DNA from 2 places in the Marinomonas dokdonensis genome. Region 2 is predicted to be linked to the other one. Evidence: predicted binding sites of a transcription regulator. Region 2 holds the regulator's gene; the other holds the start of a gene.
The links. The regulator PhoB, encoded in region 2, activates phosphate uptake and scavenging genes when phosphate is short. The targets are predictions, from matches to a motif close to TGTCATANNNNTGTCANA.
Positions count from the first base shown of each region.

Region 1: ACUM5Y_RS01935 (phosphatase PAP2 family protein) is a predicted target of PhoB. The motif match lies at 4,721-4,738, and genes of this name have one in related genera.

Region 1 covers NZ_JBRAND010000001.1:411,467-422,921, forward strand. The annotation lists gene ACUM5Y_RS01910 (MFS transporter) at 1-387, opposite strand, end outside; gene ACUM5Y_RS01915 (MFS transporter) at 455-1,651, opposite strand; gene ACUM5Y_RS01920 (hypothetical protein) at 1,716-1,994, opposite strand; gene folE (GTP cyclohydrolase I FolE) at 2,075-2,758, opposite strand; gene ACUM5Y_RS01930 (MJ1255/VC2487 family glycosyltransferase) at 3,047-4,141, opposite strand; gene ACUM5Y_RS01935 (phosphatase PAP2 family protein) at 4,138-4,653, opposite strand; gene ACUM5Y_RS01940 (hypothetical protein) at 4,806-5,390, opposite strand; gene ACUM5Y_RS01945 (phospholipase A) at 5,464-6,429, opposite strand; gene ACUM5Y_RS01950 (5-carboxymethyl-2-hydroxymuconate Delta-isomerase) at 6,475-6,825, opposite strand; gene ACUM5Y_RS01955 (2-hydroxyacid dehydrogenase) at 6,879-7,814, opposite strand; gene ACUM5Y_RS01960 (putative bifunctional diguanylate cyclase/phosphodiesterase) at 7,843-10,260, opposite strand; gene rarD (EamA family transporter RarD) at 10,515-11,372, shown strand.
Region 2 covers NZ_JBRAND010000003.1:101,966-113,420, reverse strand. The annotation lists gene pstA (phosphate ABC transporter permease PstA) at 1-1,345, shown strand, start outside; gene pstB (phosphate ABC transporter ATP-binding protein PstB) at 1,363-2,193, shown strand; gene phoU (phosphate signaling complex protein PhoU) at 2,209-2,919, shown strand; gene msrC (free L-methionine (R)-S-oxide reductase MsrC) at 3,093-3,593, shown strand; gene ACUM5Y_RS08275 (ATP-binding protein) at 3,633-4,976, opposite strand; gene ACUM5Y_RS08270 (putative pterin-binding protein) at 4,983-5,483, opposite strand; gene cysZ (sulfate transporter CysZ) at 5,698-6,474, shown strand; gene ACUM5Y_RS08260 (response regulator) at 6,477-7,316, shown strand; gene phoR (phosphate regulon sensor histidine kinase PhoR) at 7,393-8,730, opposite strand; gene phoB (phosphate regulon transcriptional regulator PhoB) at 8,727-9,422, opposite strand; gene ubiA (4-hydroxybenzoate octaprenyltransferase) at 9,488-10,360, opposite strand; gene ACUM5Y_RS08240 (chorismate--pyruvate lyase family protein) at 10,353-10,916, opposite strand; gene ACUM5Y_RS08235 (HDOD domain-containing protein) at 10,928-11,455, opposite strand, start outside.

The sequences.
Region 1 (11,455 bases), on a different contig from region 2:
AGGTAAGACGCCAGCAATCCCCAAGGCGAAAATCACCCGTAAGGCAAACACCCAATAATAGGCATGGCCTGCTGAAATATTCTGCGCCAGAGTCTCTTCCAGCACCACGCCCGTTAACACTATGGTTACCGCATAGCAGGCAATGCCAATGATGACAGAGCGGACTCGCCCTAGGCGAATAATAATCCCGCCCCACATAAAGGCCGCTACCACAAAGGCTGCCGCCCCGACCGTAATCAGCGTACTAATGCGAACATCCGTAAGGCCGATTTCACGGCCTATTGGTGGTAGCGAAGCAAAAATAAACGACTGCCCTATGCCCAGCACAACTAGACACAGCAGCAATAAATTCTGAGAGATTATTTCAATATACTTTGGTGGGATCACCTTTCACATCATCCTTAATAAAAATTTCGCCGAACTCGCAGGCTTACAAATCGGTATTTTTGTCTATCTATAGGGGTAAAGAAGCCACTTGCCCCTTGGCAACAGAGTGACGAATTCTATGGAAAACACAGGCAATGATTATTGCATAGATAACAAAGCTTAGGCTCAAATAATTCATGCCAAAATGCTCAGCGATAATGCCACTGGCAAAAGGCAATGTCATGGCTCCCAAGACAGCACTGCTCATCTGCATACCTATGGCGTGGGGTGCATGGGTTTTACCGACACGATTGGCGGTTTGCGAAATCATACAAGGAAAAATCGGTGCCGCACAAAAGCCGATAAGCACTAGACCAATAAAACTAAACATGGGAGATTGCTCCAGACTAAAGGACACAGTACCTGCCACAATGCCTAACAAACAAAGACCTAACAATCGATCCACATCAAAACGCTCAACCAATACTCCAAATAGAATGCGCCCAAAAGCCAATGCGGCCCAAAACAAGGCAACCCAAGTGCCCGCGGCCGCTAAGCTTATTCCACGAGTTTCCGTCATTACAGTAAAGGCCCATTGGCCTACTCCAAACTCAAGTCCGGTATAGAAGAAAAAGAACAACATCTGTAAACGCACGGTCGGATGTTTCAGCAGGCGCCATTGAGAACCCTTTTCCTCAGCAGGAGTTGTTTCTACAGGCTCATGGGAAGGATTCTTACGCCAAATATTTCTCGATAATACAAACACCAGTGCCATGATAAAGATCAAACTGCCAATCAGAGCATAGCCCCAACGCCATTGCTGATCACTGTGCACAAGCACCCAGGTGACCATCACTGGGCCCAGGGTGGCACCGACACCAAAGGCGGCGTGTAGCCAGTTCATATGCTTAGCCGAGAAATTTTCAGCTGCATAAGCATTAAGCCCAGCGTCTATGCCGCCAGACCCTAATCCTATTAAGGTTGCAAAAAGGCAGAAAATATAAAATTGCTGGCTGATAGCAAAACCGAATAAACCAACACTAACCAGTAAACTGCTTAGAATCAGCAACCAAGCAATTCCCCAGCGCTCTAGTAACTGACCAACACAAAAACTCGATAATAAATAACCGACACTGCCAGCCGCGATGACAAAGCCTAACCAACCAATCGGGACAAATAAACTTTGGCGTACAAAAGGCCAGTTCACCCCATGAGCCGCATCGGGTAAACCAAGGCTAATGAAGCCAAGATAAGCAATAAGGAGGAGTAATTTGGACGTTTTCAACCTGTATTCCCTGACGTTTTTAGGTCATTTAATAGCAGGTAGAAGATAAAGAAAATCTTTAGTTTTACTTAAATAGCTTAATTCTTTTGCGTTTGATACGTTTCCAGCGCCAGCTCGGGGCATCACCTTTGACAACATAAAGGAAAATTAAGCATAGGGTTAAAATGGTCACCACAATCGCCCAATTCAATAATTCTACTTTTGGATCAATGAGGTAACTGGTTAAAGCCACCGCAACAAGATAAATAAACTGACTCAGCCAACCTTGCCAAGCATGAGGCTTACCCCACCCCCAGCCGTTTTCTTTTGCTGGAAACCAAGTATTTTTCTTATTCTCACTCATATGCTTCTCCAGCTGTTAGAGCAGGGTATTTCTAGACACAAAAAAGCCTGCAAATGACTCTTTGAAACCAAGCTTCAAGGCTACTTTGCTAAAAACTCACTACGAGTTTTATCACTGCGCTTAAACAAGCCACCCAAGGCCGTGGTTTGAGTGGAAGAACTTGCGTCCATTACCCCACGCGCTTTCACGCAATAATGCACAGCGTTAATGCTGACCGCCACATTGTCTGTTTCCAACAAAGCTTGCAGCGTGACGAGGATCTGCTGCGTTAAGCGCTCTTGCACTTGAGGACGCTGAGCAAAGAAACGTACGATACGGTTAATTTTCGATAAACCAATAATTTTGTTCTTAGGTAAATAAGCCACTTTAGCCAAACCGTCGATGGTGACAAAGTGATGCTCACAAGTGCTGGTAAAGCTAATATCACTCACCTTCACCATTTCATCCACGCGCATCTTGTTATCTATCACGGTGATTTTAGGGAATTGGCTGTAATCTAGCCCTGAAAAGATTTCTTTTACGTACATTTTGGCAATACGGTGAGGCGTTTCAGCTAGGCTATCGTCGTTTAAATCCAGACCAAGTGTACTGACCACATCTTCAAAAGCACTCTTAATACGTTGGTATTTTTCTTCGCTGCTAAGGCCATTATCAATCATTGGGGTTTCAAGACCACTGTCGATTAATGCCTGGCGCACTTGTAAGGCTTCTGCAGAGTAAAGGGATGTATCAATTTGACTCTGTTTTAAAATGGCTGTTTTCATTACCTTGTCCTAGACCTCATAACCTACCTACTGTGCCGCATTACGTTACGCCAGAGCAGTGAAAAACTGACTCGCGTCAGTATTAAAAGGCTATTCTACCGCTAATGTGACCGAGGTTCACCCAGCACAGGGCAAAGAACAATGTTTTTCAGCTTTTTTTCTTTATTTCGCACAAAGACACGCCCTTGAGCCATCAAAAGCTTTCATTGAGAAAGAGAGTTTAAGCCAGGGGACAGAGAGGTTTGGGGAAAGCGCTTGAGATTAAGCACTCCCCCAAGTGATAAGCTATTAAGCGGGTACTGAATATTTTGTTTTGCTGGTGCTTTTCGACGCAGGATAACGAAAGTCCACCGAGTGATTTGTTCGCGTACGCGCCCATAAGCCTTCACACAATGACTCGATACTAGTACGCTCTTTAGACACCAACCAAGCCACCACAGCCTTTGCTACATTAGGATAAGACACTTGAACAGACTGACTGCTTTCCAACCATTCCATTATGCGTTCAGAGCTTAAGTCCTCACAGGTTTGAGCAAGCTTAAGTTTTTCCAGCGCTAACGCATTCGAGTGTTGCTCTATCTGCTTCTTCAATGGCTTCACTAAAATTTTACGACCCAGCTGTAAGGCTTCCGAGTTTAGTTCAAAGCCCGCGTTGCATAATACAGATTCACATTCACCAAGGTTCTTTTGGAAGGATTTGCGAGCAAAAGCAAACACTTCAATATGACCGTATACGCCTGGCTCAATATCCTTACAGTGCATGCGAAACTGGTAATCAGGAATCGCCTCTAACCACTCAAACACGGCTTCACTGTTTTCAAAGGGTAAATAGACCAACACATTACGACTCGTGGGCGTATTACCGTTTTCGTTAACATGTACCAATGGCGGTAAAATAGGTTTATTAAAATGATGCCAGTGGGCACCCAGTTGCGTACTAACCGGTGCAAAGTTTCGCATAATCCATTGAGCAACCCAGTTCCCTTTAAAGCGTGGAATATCATGATGAAAGGCATATTGATGGCCAAAACCTATGCAGGTTACTCCCTGCTGCTTCGCCGCCCATGCGACCACAGGCTCAAAGTCGGTGATAACCAAATCATACTGGCGAGTGTCTAAGGCTTTGCAATCTTTATAAAGCTGAAAAAGATGCGCATGGCGATAAGTTGCAAGCAAATCCAGTTGACCATTGCGGGCCACAAAACTTAAACCTTCAAAGGTTCGGTAGTTGCCAAACACTTCCATGTCAAAATAGTCTTCTGGGTCACGACCACTGAAAACATAGTCCACTTCTACCCCTGCCAAGTTTAGTTCTTCCGCCATCGCTCGAGCACGTGTTATATGGCCATTACCGGTCCCCTGTACGCCATACAATATTTTCATACTAGGACTCCGATCATGAAAATCGCACAACTGGTGCCTAAAATAGCACCTACAACAGTATCGGTTGGAAAATGCACGCCTAGAAAGATTCTTGATAGACCCACATTCATGGCCCAGAAGTACAGCATCATGTTCAAACTTGGGAACCACTCACTCAAGCAGTAAGCAACGAAAAACGCTCCAGAGGTATGGCCTGAAGGAAATGAGAACTGATCGGATGGAATGATGAAACTGCTAAAGTCATCCAGGGCATCTGCTGGGCGGTTACGCTTAAAGCCTTTTTTGAGGACAAAATACAAACATCGCTCTAAAGTAAAACCACAGGCCAGAACCAATGCGAGGGTCTCATAGCCTGCCCACCACAAGAGTAAGCCTGCCATCACATACAAAGGGCCATCAGCACTAAAAGAAACCGCTTTACCCAACTTGGTAAGTGTTGCTCTGTGTTTGCGAGCCATACACCAATAAAAGGTTTGTACATCAAATGCGTGAATATTTTGAAGTATGTTCATAGATACCCCCAGTTCATTTATCTTATCTCTAAAATAAAACCTCAGGGTGTCAGTTTGGCGGCAGTTTGATGACATTTAGATGACAGGCACAAGGCATAAAAAAACGCCTCGATAAACGAAGCGTTCTCAATATTTTGAAGGCTTTAGCTGTCTTAATTAAGACCGTTCATTTGACGGAATGCAGCAATCATTGCCACTGGTTTTACCTTCTTGTTATCGCCGTTTAGAGCGTAAACAACGGTTTCACCTTTTGGACCTGCGCCAATATCTGTATAGCGTAATGGCACTTCACCAACGGTACGGGCGGTGGTCATTTCTTCAAGTGAAGAGAAAACATAAATACGGCCTTCCACACGCATTTCACCGTAGAAAACATCTGCGCCGGCTAGATCGCCATGGTACATGTCCATGCTGGCAATACCGGAAGTTTTCTTTTTGTCTTCATTAGTTAGACCAAAAACAATGGTCTCACCTTTTGGACCTTCGCCGATGAATACTTTACGGAAAGACGTTTCGCCTACTTCAAGAAATTCTTGATAAGTAGCATGATCATCAAACACATAGATACGGCCTTCATGATGAACTTCGTACAAGTCTTGATTGTTCAGTTCAATTGCTGCTTTTGCTTCTTCAACACTGGCTTGAACGTCTTGTTTCTTAACCGTTTCTGTACCGCAGGCAGTAAGAAGAGTTAGTGCAAATAAACCTGTCGCAACAGGTAGGAATTTCAAAGTCATGGTCGTGCTCCTGATGATAGTTGCCATTAACCTTAAAAGCAGAAAATGACAATATCATTACAGAAACCCTACTCTACAACCAATTTGTCAGCATTATGCCAAGGCCAATCGATTGGGTATGATTATTATAATCTAAGAGAGATTGACCATAGCCATTGAAATACTGTAAATAACCACGGCTTTTTCCCCATAAAGGAAAGTTAACGCCAATTTGAAAAGCACCTTTATTATCCGAGAAATCTAAGTTGTTACGCATCAATACATCAATGCTGTAATCTTCAATAACATGCAATAAACGTATTTCACCGTAGCCGTAGTAATCATCGATATCTGGGTTATCGTCATTTTCACTGTTTTCTGGAAAGCGATACCAGGGCTTAATGGATATTGCGGTATTTTCTTTTTCAAATAAGAAATCCACGTAAATACGATTCCAGGACCTAGATAAATCCCCAGACTGACCGTTCGATTCATGTACCACACCATAAGAGACATATTCCGGCTTAATGCCTAAAAACTCACTTTTAGGCTGTGTGGTAATAAAAAGCTCAGGCTCGTAGTTAGTGTCCCGAAAAGGGGCCGAAATCGTGTCATTGTAGGCTTGCCAATAGGAAAGCTGTGTATAGCCCAACCACAAACTGGTATTACGGCCAACCACATCATAAACAATAGGAAATTTTAAGCTCAGCTGATATTTAAATTCAGCATTATCTAAATGCTCATCCTCTTCATTGGTGCCCAGAAAAGCCTCTTCATCCAATCTGGAGCTGTAATAAATAGGCAAAAAATAAGTGGGTTTATGGGGCGTCAATACAAATGGGTTATCAACCGTTGCCGCCTCACGGATTGCCCGCTGACGAAATAAACCTTGAGCATCTCTCGCACGCTTGGTGATAGAGTCCGGCACTTGAGGCTCCACCGGAGTATAGCTCTCTTCACTTTCAACGGACTGAGTTTCCTCAGTCACCAACTCGACACTTTCTTGAGCGGACCAAGCCAAACTCGAAACGACTGCTGTACACCATAGAATGGCTTTCATTCATTTTTACCTTTTTCGGTCTCTTTCACTCTTAAGTCGGGCATATTATTGTGACAACACCACACGCTTACTATAAGTCGATCTGTCCATATCACGCATTTCAACGGATAAACTAATGTCTTTGACAGGTAACGCTAATAACTTGTCTAAAATACGCTTTGATAAACCTTGCTTGTCATCTCCAGTACGCCCAGATAAAAGGCAAACCGTAACATGAACAAAAGCATCTTCTTGGCCTGCCGTGATAAAGTTTTTATAAGGTAAGCTGCGTAACTTAATGTCTTCTATCGAAAACAATTGCGACTCAATACAAGCAGTTTTCACCGCTTCCAACCATTCAATTGGGGCGACTTCTTGTTCTAGATTTTGGCTGTATTCAACGATGCAATGAGGCATAAGTACTTCCTTTTTTAGATTTATTAGTAATTTAAAGAGAAAAAGCTGTGCTATTAATACCCTATTCGCACATTAACTGCATCTGGAATTTCACCGCTTAATCGGTATCGACGCACGTTGTCTGCCACAATTTCACTGGCGCTAATCGGGTAGGTTTGTGCTGAAATATGAGGCAAAACAGTCACCCTAGGATTCTGCCAATAAGCATTCGTTTCAGGCAACGGCTCTTGATTGAAAACATCCAATACTGCATGGCTCATTGCGCCACTGTCTAGGGCGGCTAATAAAGCCAGATCATCCACGATAGGACCACGGGCAAAATTTATCAGGCCGGCATGCTCTGGAAGTTGCGCTAAATTTTCCGCGCCTAGTAGCCCTTTTGTGGCAAGGGTGAGCGGCAGTAAACAAACTAGAATATCACTGTGTTTTAGCACTTGAGCGAGTCCTTCGTCTCCCGTAAAAGACGTCACACCCACTATCTCTTTCGCCTGTCGACTCCAGCCCATGACATTAAAATTATTGGCTTTCAAACGTTCAGCACTTGCTGTACCCAGCGCACCTAAGCCTAGTATTCCAACGGTTCGGTCTTGGGCACGCACAAAGCTTCGAGGCTGCCAGATACTTGCCGCTTGTTGTTGGGCATAACTGGGCATCTCTCTGTGTAAATATAAAGTCCAAGCTAAAACCGCTTCAGACATGGTTTCGGCTAATTGAGGGTCCACCAAACGTACAATATCAAACTTAGGCTCATCTAGCTCAAGCAGCATACGCTCGACCCCAGCCCAAGTACTGTGAACCCATTTTAAGTTGGTGAGCTGTTGCAGTTCTTTAGGATCAGGATTGGCGACAATGGCCAAATCACAGGCTTGTTTTTGTGCCTGAGTAAGTTGCGAAAAAGGAACGATCTGCTCCTCTGGCATCGCGGCGGATAACACCTCTAACCATGCAGACTGCTCACTTTTCGGGCTTCGACTTATGTAAGGCAACATAGAGTTATCTCTTATAAATTAAACTCACCTATGATGACACAATTTGACCCGTAATTGGGGTTGGATGCAGAGGGCAAATAAAGTCATTGACAAAACTTTCAGCCGATAAGGCTTTCGCGAAAAAGTAGCCCTGATAATGCAAACACCCAATATTTTTTAGATAATCAAAATGGGCGAAGGTCTCAACCCCTTCCGCTAATACCTTAATTTTCAAGGCTTTCGACATGGCAATAATGGCGTGAACTATGGCTTCATCGCTCGTGTCTTCTAGCAGGTCACGCACAAAGGATTGATCAATTTTCAATCGATCAATCGGTAATTTTTTCAAATATTTAAGCGATGAATAACCCGTCCCAAAATCATCGATAGATAAGTAAACCCCTAAAGACTTCACTCGGTTCATCTTCTCCAAGCTTGAATCTAGGTCATTCAACAGCATGTTTTCGGTGATTTCTAAATCAATGCATCGGCTTTCGACCTGATATTTATCTAATAGCGCCTCTAGATTTGGCAAGAAGTCGGCTTGCTGAAATTGTATCGGACTGACATTGATCGACATTCTCCAGCCATCTTGCCATTGATCTGCCGCTTGCCAAGCCGACACCTGATAAATAGCTTGTTCCATTACCCATGCACCAATGTCTATAATCAGACCAATCTCTTCTGCCACGGGAATAAATTCAGCTGGGGAAATAAAACCTCGCTCCTCATCCTGCCAACGGATCAGTGCTTCCATACCAATTAATTGGCCGTGATGATCCAATTGTGGTTGGTAATAAAGCTCAAATAGCTCTTGTTCGTAGGCCCTATGGAGAGATTTCTCCATTTCCAAGCGAGCATCCACTTGATGCTGCATTTCATCTTGATAAAGAGCATAGGTATTCCGACCTTGAGCTTTGGCTTGATACAAGGCAGTGTCGGCTTGCTTTAAGATGGTCTGAGTGGATTTATCGGCAAAAAATAGGCTCCCGCCCACACTTCCACTAATGTGCATTTCATGAACACCTACTGTACGCACTCGTTGGCAGGCATCGACAATTTTTTGCATAAACACATTGCAAGCGAACGCTGCTTTTTGAGGGTCTGGGTCAAGCCCCTGTAAAAAGAATGCGAATTCATCCCCACCCACTCGTACTAATGTCGCTTTAGACGAAGCAAAAGGTGTTAGGAACTCGGTGACAGAGCAAAGTAACTGATCTCCCACATTATGCCCTAATGAATCATTAATGGTTTTAAAACGATCAAGATCTAACAGTATTAGAGCACCACGATGATTCGCTTGTTTCAGATAGCCCTCAAGCTTTTCTAGTAGAAACTGACGATTAGGCAGATTTGTTAAGGGGTCGTAATAGGCCAAGCGCTCTATGTGCTCTTGAGATTCCTTGCGCTCAGTAATATCACGAATTAACAACAAGGTTTCGTTGCTTTCCCCCACAGCATATTTCGCCAGATGAATTTCCACCGGAATATCGACAGAAAAAGTAGACAACTGAATTTCCACCGTTTTGTTTTCATTTATCTGAATATTTTTTAGAGCTTCAGAAAAATCTGACCAGTCTGTTGATGTGGATAGGTCTTCAAGGGTTAAGCAGGTTAATGACCCTTGATCTATGCCTAACATTTTGGCGGCCGTTGCGTTGGCCAGTAGAATTCTATGTTGATGATCTAACAGCAAAATCGCGTCTGCCGCATACTCGATCATATTGGCTTGCTGTTGGTGTACCTCTTCCAGCTTGGTATGGGCGTGATTAAATTGCTCCCATAATTGAGAAAAGGTTTTATTCAATACCCCCAGTTCATCGTGTTTATGACGACGAGTAAAAGCGTCAGATAAAGGCCGATGGATATCCCTCCCCATTTCAGAAAGTGATCTTGTTAAATGTCTAAGAGGATGGGTGACAATGATGTAAAACATTAACGAGATAAAGGTGGCCAACAGGATGTCTTTGACCAAACTATTGATAAAGTACTCTGCATGAGTGGCCATCAACTCTGCCATCACTTGGCTTTTATCCGGATAAATCATCACACTTCCAATATCATTGGCAGCGTTTTTTAATGTCAGTGGAGAATGGAAAACACTAAAATTCGGCAAAATGTCGTTAATCGCCGTTTTCAATGGGTTGTCACTGGGCTGGGTATTATACGCCTTAGCTAATAATCCTTGGTCGCCATCAAACACTTCAATATGTGACACCCCAGGGTAGTTCAAAAGTGGGGCTATTTGTTGCTCAATAGATAGTGTATCCCCTTGTTGAATCGCCGTAGATAATGGCTGGTTCAAAACCTTCATCCAATAAGAGAAAGAGTCATGGGTTTTTTCTTGTAACGCTAAGGTTTCTTTAAACAGCTGAATGGAGCTACTAAAAATACTCAAAAGAATGGCAAACAATAATGTTAAAATGGCTTGTTTTACAAACAGAGACTTAAAAAATTGGTTTTTCATTGGGTCTTTCTAGTAGCAGTTACCGCCCAAAGCGGAAGGTTAAACAGATAATAAAGACATCCATTCTGTCTTTCAGAATACTGCATTTAATACTCTTCCCTTGAAGAGTTCATTGATCAGATTGGTTTCTAAACAAGCCTATCCAGTGGCGAAATTATAGCCTTTACAAAACAAAACAAATACAAAGCAATTTGATATAAATCAGCAAATAATAAGTCAATTTGCACAATGCATTTAATACTCAAGGATGAAGAATGAACACAGGCTACCTTTATGCACTATTTGCTTTTGGACTTTGGGGGCTCACACCAATTTATTTCAAATACCTCTCCCATATTCCTCCCGCGGACATGGTTTCAAACCGAGTGCTCTGGTCTGTCCTCCTACTTTTTATTCTTATTAGCGGTATGGCCAAATGGCATAAAGTACGTTTACTGATTAGCCAACCTAAACACCTTTTCACCTTACTCTTAACCACCTTACTGATTGCCACCAACTGGCTGGTGTTTATCTGGGCGATTAATGATGATCGCATGCTGGAGACTTCCCTTGGCTATTATATAAACCCACTCATCACAGTCTTTCTGGGTTATATTTTTCTAAAAGAAAAACACAGCAGGATTAAATGGTTTGCTGTGTTCTTAGCGGCAATAGGTCTTGGCGTGCAGCTTATCATCGTGGGCTATTTACCTTGGGTATCTCTGGTTTTGGCCTTCAGTTTTGGTTTTTATGGGCTGCTGCATAAGCGAACACCGACTGATAGCCTTACTTCGTTATTTCTAGAAACTAGCCTATTACTCCCCTTTGCGATGGGTTATCTTTACTGGCTGGGTTATCAAGGGCAAGGCCCTGCCACACGACCCACCTCAGACTGGCTACTGTTAGTCTTAGCAGGCCCCATTACCACAGCCCCACTGTTGTTTTTCTCGGGAGCCGCGAAACGATTACCCCTCTCGGTTATAGGCTTCTTTCAGTACTTGTCTCCTAGCATGCTGTTTGTGCTGGCCATCTTCGTGTATGGAGAATCATTTAATCCATATAAACTCATCACCTTTATTTTTATCTGGGTGGCTTTGGCCATTTTCAGCTGGGACAGCCTAAGACGACGCTAAAAGTTAATGAGCCAACCAACATGGTTTGAAACTAACGCTGAACGATTTCCAGCTATTGTAAGCAGTCTGTCTACTGCATCCTC
Region 2 (11,455 bases):
CAAATACCTAAGCGATATCCAAACACCGGAAATGTTGTTTGCAGCAGAGCGTCACGAATGGGGCAACCTATACGGTTACCTAATGTCGGTGAAAGAAGATGGTCAGGTGGTTGCTGAAACCTCGGATTTAACGCCGACGGATTCTGCTTTAGCGACTTGGGCAACTTTCGAGAAAAGCATCGAACGTGCGGCAGTGATTCATGAAGAAATTAAAGACATTGAGAAAGGTGACATTGGTAAAATTAACCATGCCCTTGAGCGTATTCGTCTTAAGCAACGTCGCTATGAACTGAACGGTGAATTAACACCAGCAGTTGAAGCAGACCTTGCAGCAGAGCGTTCTCAATACGATGAAGAGTATAAAGGCTTGCAAGCGAACCTTGCTGCCCTATACCAGCAGATCAATCGCGATTCCTTCACGGTTCGAGTGATGGACGGTACGGTACATGAAATCCAAGTATCTAAAGTTGTTCATGCTTTCCGTCCGAATGCGATGGGTGTGTTTGAGAAGCTAGCCTTCTACTTCAATAAAGTATGGGAGTTCCTAACGGACGAACCTCGTGAAGCCAACACCGAAGGTGGTGTTTTCCCTGCGATTTTCGGTACTGTGATGATGGTACTCTTGATGACAGTATTGGTGACGCCTTTTGGTGTAGTCGCGGCGGTTTACCTTCGTGAATACGCAACCCAAGGTGTGGTCACTCGTGTTATCCGTATCGCGGTAAACAACCTAGCGGGTGTACCTTCTATCGTATATGGTGTATTTGGTTTAGGTTTCTTTATCTACTTCCTAGGTTCAGGCATTGACCAAGCCTTCTTCCCAGAAGCTCTACCTTCACCAACCTTTGGTACCGGTGGCTTGATGTGGGCATCGATTACCTTGGCGCTATTGACTGTGCCTGTGGTGATCGTTGCGACGGAAGAGGGTTTGTCTCGTATTCCTCGTAACGTACGTGAAGGCAGCTTGGCATTGGGCGCAACCAAAGCAGAAACCCTATGGCGCGTAGTGTTACCAATGGCCAGCCCAGCGATCATGACAGGGGTTATCTTGGCGGTGGCTCGTGCCGCGGGTGAGGTAGCACCATTGATGCTGGTGGGTGTTGTGAAACTAGCACCAACCTTGCCGCTAGATGGCAACTACCCATTCATTCACCTAGATCAGAAGTTTATGCACTTAGGCTTCCATATCTATGATGTGGGTTTCCAAAGCCCGAACGTGGAAGCAGCGCGACCACTTGTTTATGCAACAGCGTTATTACTTGTGATGGTTATTGCACTACTGAATTTCTCAGCAGTAACGATTCGAAATCACCTACGTGAAAAATACAAATCGCTAGAAATGTAAGCGGAGAAGAAAAGATTATGAGCGAAGCAAAAACACACTCAATTGATATTTCAGCGATGCAGCGTAGCCAGCAAGCTTTGCGCATCGAAGACGAAACCGTTTGCCTTTCTGTTAAAGATTTGCATCTTTACTACGGGGAAAAAGAAGCGCTTAAAGGCGTGGATATGATCATCCCTGAGAAGAAGGTAACGGCTTTCATCGGTCCTTCTGGTTGTGGTAAATCAACGCTGTTGCGTTGTTTCAACCGCATGAATGACTTGGTTGATAGCTGCCGTATTACCGGTGAGATCAACCTGCATGACAGCAATATTTATGAAAAAGGCACGGACGTAGCAGAATTGCGTCGTCGTGTTGGTATGGTGTTCCAAAAGCCAAACCCATTCCCGAAAAGCATTTATGAAAACGTGGCTTATGGCTTGCGTATTCAAGGCATTAACCAAAAGCGTGTGATCGACGAAACTGTTGAATGGGCATTGCGCTCAGCCGCTTTGTGGGACGAAGTGAAAGACCGTCTACACGAAAGTGCTTTGGGAATGTCTGGTGGTCAGCAACAACGTTTGGTTATTGCTCGCACGGTAGCGGTAAAGCCTGAAGTTTTATTGTTGGATGAGCCTGCGTCTGCCTTGGACCCAATTTCAACATTGAAGATTGAAGAGCTGATCCATGAGCTGAAAAATGATTTCACCATCGCTATTGTAACCCACAACATGCAACAAGCGGCGCGTGTATCTGATTACACAGCCTTCATGTACATGGGTGATCTGATTGAATTTGGCGACACGAACACCTTGTTCACGAATCCAAGTAAACAGCAAACTGAAGATTACATTACAGGTCGCTACGGCTAGGTTGAGGGAAGCACAATGAAAGAATTAACTACGGACCATATCTCCCAGCAGTTCAATAACGAACTAGAAGCGCTTCGTCAGCACTTCTTAACCATGGGTGGTGTTGTTGAAAACCAAGTACAAGATGCCATTCAAGCCTTGCTTGATAACAATGGTAGTTTGGCGGAGCAGGTAACAGAGCAAGACGCTATGGTGAATCAGCTGGATGGCTTGATCGATGATGAGTGTAACCGCATCCTAGCCATTCGCCAGCCAGCCGCGTCTGATCTACGTATGATAGTGTCGATCAGTAAAGCGGTAGGTGAATTGGAGCGTATGGGTGACGAAGCGAAGAAAATTGCTCGTTTAACGCTTAATTTAGTGGATGAAGGCGAATCTCCAAGAGGCTATGTGGAAATTAACCGCATTGGCGAAATGGTTTCTCGTATGATCCATGAAACCCTTGACGCTTATGCTCGTCTAGACATAGATGCAGCGATCAAAGTAGCGAAGCGCGACCGTAACGTTGACCTTGAATACAATGCGGCCATGCGTTCCTTGATGACTTACATGATGGAAGACCCTCGCAGTATTTCCCGTATCATGAACGTGATCTGGGTATTGCGTTCTCTGGAAAGAATTGGTGATCATGCTCGTCATACTTGCCAGCATTTGATCTTCATGGTGAAAGGTGTGAACGTTCGCCACGTACCGCTTGGCGACTTAGCGGAAAAAGTTTCTAAGTAAGCTTTACGCTTTCGCATCAAGCAAGACAACAAGCCACTTATCCATGCTATGGGTAAGTGGTTTTTTTGTGCTTGGGACTTTCTTGTTTTTTCCTTGCTTAAGATAAGGATTCCATTGGCGTCTGCCTAGGCTTTGTTTATGATCTGTTTTTTTATTTTAGGAACAGGGCGGTTATGTTTTCACTGAGCGCAAACAGCGACATTCCAACAGAAGAGTTTTATCAGCAACTTGATGAGCAGCTAGCTGGCTTGTTAAGTGGTGAGCGAGATCTTATCTGTAATGCAGCGCAATTTTCAGCGTTTCTTATGCAATTGGTGCCGGACCTAAATTGGTCAGGATTTTACTTTAGCCGCGGTAATGAACTGGTGCTTGGGCCTTTTGTCGGCAAAGTCGCTTGTACTCGTATACCTTTTGGTCGTGGTGTTTGTGGGCAAGCAGCACAGACTCAGCAAGTACAGCGTATTGATGATGTACATGCCTTTGATGGACACATTGCCTGTGATGCTCAATCTGCCGCAGAGTTAGTGATTCCCTTGATGGTCGAAGGTGAACTGGTGGGAGTTGTCGATTTAGACAGCCCTGTTGCTGGACGCTTCTCTGCAGATGATGAAGCGGGCATTGAGCGCCTTGTAGATACTTTTATCAAAGCAACGGACTTTAGCTGGCAGCGTTAATGCTTGCTCGATAGCCTAAGCCTTTAAGGTTTAGGCTAACTAAGATTCTGTATTGGGCAGATGAAAGGGCAACTCTAGCCAGAACTGGCAGCCATTGTATTCCTTACAGCTGAACTGTAAGTTGCCTCCCATAATGCTGACCAGCTTATAGCTCAATGAGAGTTTAAGGGTTAGTTCATCTTCATCTGCGTGGCCATTCGACATGGGCGATATACGCAGCTTATCAAGATCCGAGTTGGACTTGCCCAAGCCATCATCTTGAATGTTCACCACCAGGACTTTAGAGCCATTTTTGTTAGACAAAGTATGCCTAACCTTGATGGTGATGTGCTCTGCATGGTTATTAATTAAGGCATGCTGTAACAAAGCGCTGATGATGCGTTTGGTATTAATGAAATCCAGCACGATCACTTCAGGAAGCGCTTGGTCCATAACCAAATCAAGGCTTACACGTTGATGTTCAAAATGGTAATTGAACTGGTCAATCACTTCATTAAGGTGACGAGAAAGCTTCTCAGCAGTTGGCGTTAAGCTGAAGCTTTCGGCATTAATCTGTACTAGTGCTAACAGCGTTTCAGCGGTCTGTAGCGTTTTTAGTGCAGGGTAGGTGCCGGTATTTGCTTCTGTCAGATCAAAGTTTCTATGCATTTCCTTGATGATGGTTTGCAAACCATGGCTTTTATTTTCTTCAGAAAACAATAGGTTATTGTTCAACTCTTTGTTTTTTTGATAAATCCCTTTTACTCTAGAGACACTCTTTAGAATAAAGCCGCAGAGTAAGATTAAGCTGATCAAGAAAAAGATCGTGAGCTTTTGGACTTGATCAAGATTCTTTTGCAGTAGGCGATGCTGGTCGGTAATAAACTGGTTATTGCCCTGATTGGTAAGCGTGACAAACTCATTGATTTGCGTATCTAGACTTTCCAATCGAGACACTAGATCCTCTAAATAACTTCGGTCTCCCTCTTCAATTTTCACCACATTCAGGCTGACCAGCTCCAGTTCAGCGTTGATGATGTTGAGTAACCTTAATGCTCGTCCACCTGAGTATTCACTAATTAACGAGCCAACTTTACCCGTTCTCAGCAAATCTATGCGGCTCATTAGCAGGTCATATTGAAAGAAGGTTTCACCCTTAGTTTGGCCACTCTGGGTACTAAGGTCGCTTAGGTAATGACGAAAGCGGTAGGTTTGTATTTGCAGTTGTAGGGTGTTCCAAACAGAGCTTTCAAAAACCCTTTGGGAGTCCACTTTTGCGGCGTTACTGGTGTAATTGATAATGCTGAGCATGGCGACAGCGATTGCAATGGTTAACGCCCCTAGGGCGTATGCGGCCCATTTTTGAATGAATGGGCGAGGCGAATACCAATTCTTTTTCAACATGATGCTTTACTCCGTGATAGAGAAGCTTTTCATCTCTTTAATTTGCCAAATAGAGCGACCGTAATATTGCTCTATTTTCAGGTCACTATTTTGATCGAACGGGTAGATCACCATGATAGGGCCTAGGTTACGAATGCTCATGGGCAGCCCGTCTCTGTGGGTTGCCATAATTGCCCCATGGTCAGTAAAGTCCGAAAGAGGAATCTCAGTTTGATATTGATTGAGCGCGGTAAACTTTAAATGGCTACCAGAACTTTCTAATTGTTCTAATAGGTCTATCACAGAAAAACCTGTGTAGGTGTGCTCGCCATCCGTCCAAGGATTGTGGGTGGTGACACTGACTTGAGGTAAGGCATTTAACATAGCCAAATCAAAATCGGCGCGGTTGTTGGCGTTGTAAGTTTTTATGTCACCAGAAACGCTCAAGATTACCTGACCAGTAGGTTTTTCGAGGGAGAAAGCTTCACGACTAAAAAGGAAGATAAAAATATAAAAGGCTAAGCGCATAAACAAACCACCTTGAATGGATAAGATTATTTTATGATAAACAAATAATCGTCAACTTTACGAATAATCTAGACATATAGTGTATTTAACCACCTAACGGCGGCTCAGAGAAGGATTTACAGCTAGCTGATCTATCTAGCTGTGGTTAAAATACAGCATTGCAGCCTCTCATCGATTTGCAGCAAGGCTATTTTTGACACAAAAGAGAGAATTTATGATTTCACAACCCTTTAAAGCGGCGGGGGCATTTATAAAGGCGCTTCCATTAATTGTATCTCCACAGTTACGTTTGTTTATTCTTGCGCCTTTCTTAGCGAATATTCTTTTAATGGGGTTAGTGTACGTATTGGCATTAAGCTACTTCAACCACCTAGTGACGGTTGCGATGGACTACATGCCCGAATGGTTGTCTTTCCTAAACTGGTTTTTCTATATTATCTTTGCCGCTATTACCAGCGTGCTCTTGTTCTATAGCTTTTCAGTCGGTATCAATATCTTGGCGGCGCCATTCATGGCATTTCTGGCGGAAAAAGTAGAAGAAAAACAGACCGGAAAAGTATTCGATGAAGCGCTAACGGGGAAAGTCATATTGGCGATTGTGCTGCGCAGTTTGCAGCGTGAGCTGCAGAAAATCTTATATTTCTTGCCGCGCTTTGTGCTCTTGCTGCTGCTATCATTCATTCCGATTGTAAATGTTATCGCGCCTTTCTTGTTATTGCTCTTCTCGACTTGGATGTTGGCCCTGCAATATATGGACTATGCCTTTGATAACAACAAGGTTCCGTTCCATGAAATGCGGATGGCACTGCGTTCTAAGCCTCTCATGTGCTGGACATTTGGTGCCATTGTCATGGTAAGTTTAGCCATTCCAGTGCTTAACCTATTTATCATGCCGATTGCGGTAGTGGCGGCGACGCTATTATGGATTTCCGTTTTTAGACCGTCCCATGGCGAATACGCTTCTCTTTTAGATCTTTCAAACAAGGCTTAACCATGTCATTAAAAATTCTTGTGGTCGATGATGCATCTTTTACACGCGACCTGATAAAGCGGACGCTGCGCAGGCAGTTCCCAGCCTGCATGGTAGATGAGGCTGTAAATGGCAAGAAAGCCCAACAAATGCTCAGCAAAACCCGTTTTGATATGGTGTTGTGCGATTGGGAAATGCCTGAAATGACAGGGGTTGAATTACTCAAATGGTGTCGTGAACAGCCTAATTATCAAAAAGAGCAAGTGCCGTTCTTAATGATCACCAGCCGAGGCGATAAAAGCCATGTAATTGAAGCGGTGCAATCTGGGGTAACGGATTATTTAGGTAAGCCGTTTTCCAGTGAACAGCTGGTGAATAAGGTCATGTCGGCGGCGAAAAAGCATAATATTGATGGCAAATTAGCTTCGCAAAAAGCACGCCCTGGCAGCGCGTTGGGCTCTGATAGTAGCTCAGCAGCCTCTTTGGACATTCTGCTTGGAGCTGGTAGCAAAACTACTCAAGTGACCCCTAAAGTTACCGCGCCGAGCGTGACTATGAAGGATGTAAAAATTCCCACCATGGTTCGCTTTGAAAATAAGCAATTTCGTTGCATGGTGATTAAGCTTTCTAAACAAGAGGGCACTCTTTTGATAAAGAGTGATGATGTGATCCCTGCCGTATTAGGCCAAGCTGTGCTGGATTTAGAATACCAAGGGCAGATTAATCGCCTAAATTATTATGTTCAGTCTGTGGCGACCACAGAGAAAAAGCACGACTCGACTTTCTTAACCGTCACCCTAGTATTGATTGACCAAGATGACGAAAAAGAAGCGTTTATGAAAAGCTTATTTGAAAGTTTGTAAGCAGAAAATTTGTCGCTAGCTTGCCAGCGATGTAGCAGGGAATAAGTAAGGGCGCTCCATGGAGCGCCCTTATTGTTTAATCAGAGCTCTTAAGCGCTTCTGTATCGCTTTCAAGAGCAAAGGCGTCTGTTCGGATGCGGCTGGCGGGGAAATGGCAGGAGAAGGTGCTGCCGAAGCCTGGCTGGCTACGAATTTGTAGCTTGGCATCGTGGTGTAAAATAACGTGCTTTACAATGGCTAAGCCCAAGCCTGTGCCGCCAGTTTTGGAGCCTCGGCCTTTATCCACACGGAAAAAGCGTTCCGTAAGGCGAGGGATATAACGCGGCTCAATACCCAAACCGGTATCCTGTACCGAAAAGACACCACTAAATTCGTTTGCTTCCCACATTACGGTAATTTCACCACCGTCTGGTGAGTATTTAATTGCATTTACGACCAAGTTCGAGAAGGCACTGTATAGCTCTTTAAAGGAGCCATACAAGCGCGCATCTTCAGGAATATCAAAAGTGAGTTGATGTTGGTCGGTGAGAATCGGCGAAGCCATTTTCTGGATGGCCTGAATCAAATCACTTACTTTAAGCCATTGGTCTACTTCGCGTTTATCATTGCTTTCTAGACGCGAGAGCAGCAGTAGATCTTCTATCAGGTGTTCCATGCGTTCAGATTGATCAGACATATTCACTATGCCTTTTTGCATACTGGCAGGCAAACTGTCTTTAAACATGGAAAGGGTTTCAAGATAGCCTTTAATCACCGTGAGGGGCGTTTTTAACTCGTGAGAAGCGTTGGCCACAAAGTCTTTACGCATTTGTTCTAACAGGTGCAGGCGAGTCACATCACGGATAAAAATCAGGTGATCATTTTTATCATAAAGGGTGGTTTGTATTTCTAAATAAACACCGCTTTTTGCTGGCGATTTAATTACCAGAGGTTCGCCAAAACGCTTTTGGCTAAAGTAACGGAAGAAATCTGGGTTACGTACTATGTTGGTGATGGCTTGGCCGCGATCGACAGGACGCATCAGGCCTAGAAAGTGTGCCGCGGAATTGTTCCACCATTCCAAGTTGCCTTGGTTGTCCGCCATAATAACGCCTTCTTTTAAGGCGGCGGTAGAGCTTTCAATTCGAGTTAAGGCTTGGCGCATACGGCGTTTCGATTTACGTTGCTTTTTCTGCAAGCGATAAACCGAATCAAATACTTCACCCCAGATACCGCTGGTTTCTGGTGGGGCTTTGCGACCAGAGTGGCGCAGCCAATGGTGGAAGGTATAAAGCTGATAAAACTGCCAATATAGGGTGCCGAGAACATACAGCAAAACCACCGCCAACAAATGACCTAAAACTAGGCCAATAGTAATACAGGCGGCGAGGCCAATGAGCCAACGCAGTATGGTGTTACGCCAGATGGTTTTCATGCCGTCCTTTTAGCTGAAAAACGATAACCTGTGCCGCGTACGGTTTGGATCAGGGTGTCATGGGTGTTGCCAATGGCTTTACGTAAACGACGAATATGAACATCGACGGTGCGCTCTTCGACGTAAACATTGCCACCCCACACTTGATCAAGCAGCTGTGCGCGAGAATAAGCTCGTTCTTGGTGAGTCATTAAAAATTTGAGTAAGCGGTACTCGGTTGGCCCCATTTCTAATGGACGGCTACCAATGGTAACGCGCTGACTGATTGGGTCGAGTACTAAACCTTCTACTTCGATCGGCTCATCGACGCCTTGAGGTGTCGCACGGCGCAATACCGCTTTTAAGCGTGCCACCAGTTCACGGGGCGAGAAAGGTTTGGTGATGTAATCGTCCGCACCAACTTCTAATCCTTGAATCTTATTATCTTCTTCGCTTTTTGCGGTCAGCATAATAACGGGGATTTCCGCCGTGGTTGTGTCTTTTTTCAGGCGTCGAGTTAGCTCTATGCCACTGCCGCCAGGCATCATCCAATCGACAAGAATTAGGTCAGGTCGATGGTCAACAATAATTTCATGGGCTTGTTGGCTGTTTTCTGCTTCCAAATACTCGTAGCCGGCCATCTCTAGGGCAACGGCAATCATTTCACGTATGGAAGACTCATCATCAATTATTAATACTTTTTTACCGGTCACAGGATCTATCCTCATCTCAGGAACGGTTTATTAAAACGACCAAATGTGACAATTAGGTTAAAATGTCACATCGTTGCCATATATTCAACAAAATAGCTGCCGATAATGCCTAGGAATAGAGTGTAGCCAACGCGGTTATTGTCTAGGAAGGATTTAAAGCAGGCTTGGCGATCGCGGGTTTTGGATTGCTGAAACTGCTGATAGAAAAGCCAGAGGCAGACCAATAGCGCGACAAAATAAGGCCAATGTTGGGCAGACAAGATACCCACCCAAAACATCAGTGACAGCATCAGGCCTTGCAAACACACAATGACCAATAAATCGTATTGGGCGAAGAGAATGGCGGTTGATTTGATGCCAATTTTTAAATCGTCAGGCCGGTCTGTGATGGCATAGTAGGTGTCGTAAGCTATGGTCCAGAAGCAATTTGCCACAAATAGCATCCACAGTTGTGGGTCCGCAAGATTACCGCCTTGGGCGCTGTAAGCCATTGGAATGGCCCATGAAAATGCCAGCCCTAAGAAGAGTTGCGGTAAATGGGTATAGCGTTTCATGAAAGGGTAAAGTGCGGCTAAGCCTAGACCAACCACAGACAATAAGATGGTTTGTAAATCGGTAAAGAGCACCAATACAAAGCTGAGTAAAGCAAGGCCTGCGAATAAGGCTAAGGCTTCTTTCTCGCTCACCCGGCCCGAGGGCAAAGGACGATTCTTGGTGCGGTCAACATGACCATCGACTTTGCGATCTGCATAATCATTTATTACGCAACCAGCAGAGCGCATGCTAAAAACACCCAATATAAAAATCACGATTAAGGATAAATCGGGGAGGCCGTCTGCAGCGAGCCATAATGCCCATAATGTTGGCCACATCAGTAAAAATGAACCAATGGGACGGTTAAAGCGAGTCAATTCTGCGTAGGCGATGATCTTATTCATAAGTTTTAAATGGCTGCGCTAGATGAGTGATGGTGTCGAAAAATACTTCGTTAACCAGTATACCTTGACCATGCTGCAGAAAAACAGATCGACGTGCCCATAAGGCTTTGTTTTGATTAGGAAATAGATTCTTTGGAAGCTTTGCCACTTCAATTGGGCTGCGTTTTAGAGCCCTATGTTGGAATAAATAGCCGCCGAGCGGTTTGGTCTTTAGATGCTTTACCTGTCGCCAGCGGCCTTTGAGTGCGCTGGCTGGTACCACTGAGCGGGCTAAAATGACGGCTTCACCATCACAATGTAAAACCACAGTGCGGATACGCGTGGCATCCCTAGGGCGTAATTTTAGGCGTTTACGCTCTCTTGGGGTGGCTGTCCCCCAATCGTCTTCCAAAACCTTCACCGTGAGGTGACCAATGCTTTGTAGTTTGGCCGTTAACGAGTCGGCCGTTGTTAGCCAAGGCCACAGCTTAGAGGGTACTGCTTGCTTATTGATGCGATGGCAAGGATACCAGCGATAATCAAATTGTTGGGCTGCGGCTTGATTAAGGATTGTCATGGTGTGCAAGCTTACTGTTTTTTGATGAGGTTCGCCATGATCTGTAAGTAGGCACTGGATTCTAATAATTGCTGGTAAGCTTTTTGCGTATCAGCAGGAGTCAAACCTAGATCATTCAATAGTGCTGATGGTACTTCTTGCTGTCGATAAACTCGCTGGGCAAGGTGTAATAATTTGGTTAAAGGCGCGTGATCACCTTGATATTCGGGTTGAGTGCTGTAGCGAATAGCGGTGCAAACATTGTCCGGTAGTTGCCACTGCTTAAATTGGCGAAAAGCCAATTGTTGCTGAGTAAAACCTAGGGCAAACATCTCTATCATGTCAGCAGGCAAGTGGGGGTTGGCTTCATGTTGTCGTGATAAGGCAGAAAAATAGGGAGGTAGTACTGCCCCGAGAATCAAATAGCCAAAATTATGCAGTAAGCCTGCTAGGTAGGCATGGCCCTTTTGAGGGCGACGTTCTGGGGACACTCTCTGCACAAGTAAGTCCATGAGAATGGCATGGGAAACCGCATCAAGCCAGAATTCTTGGAAATGACG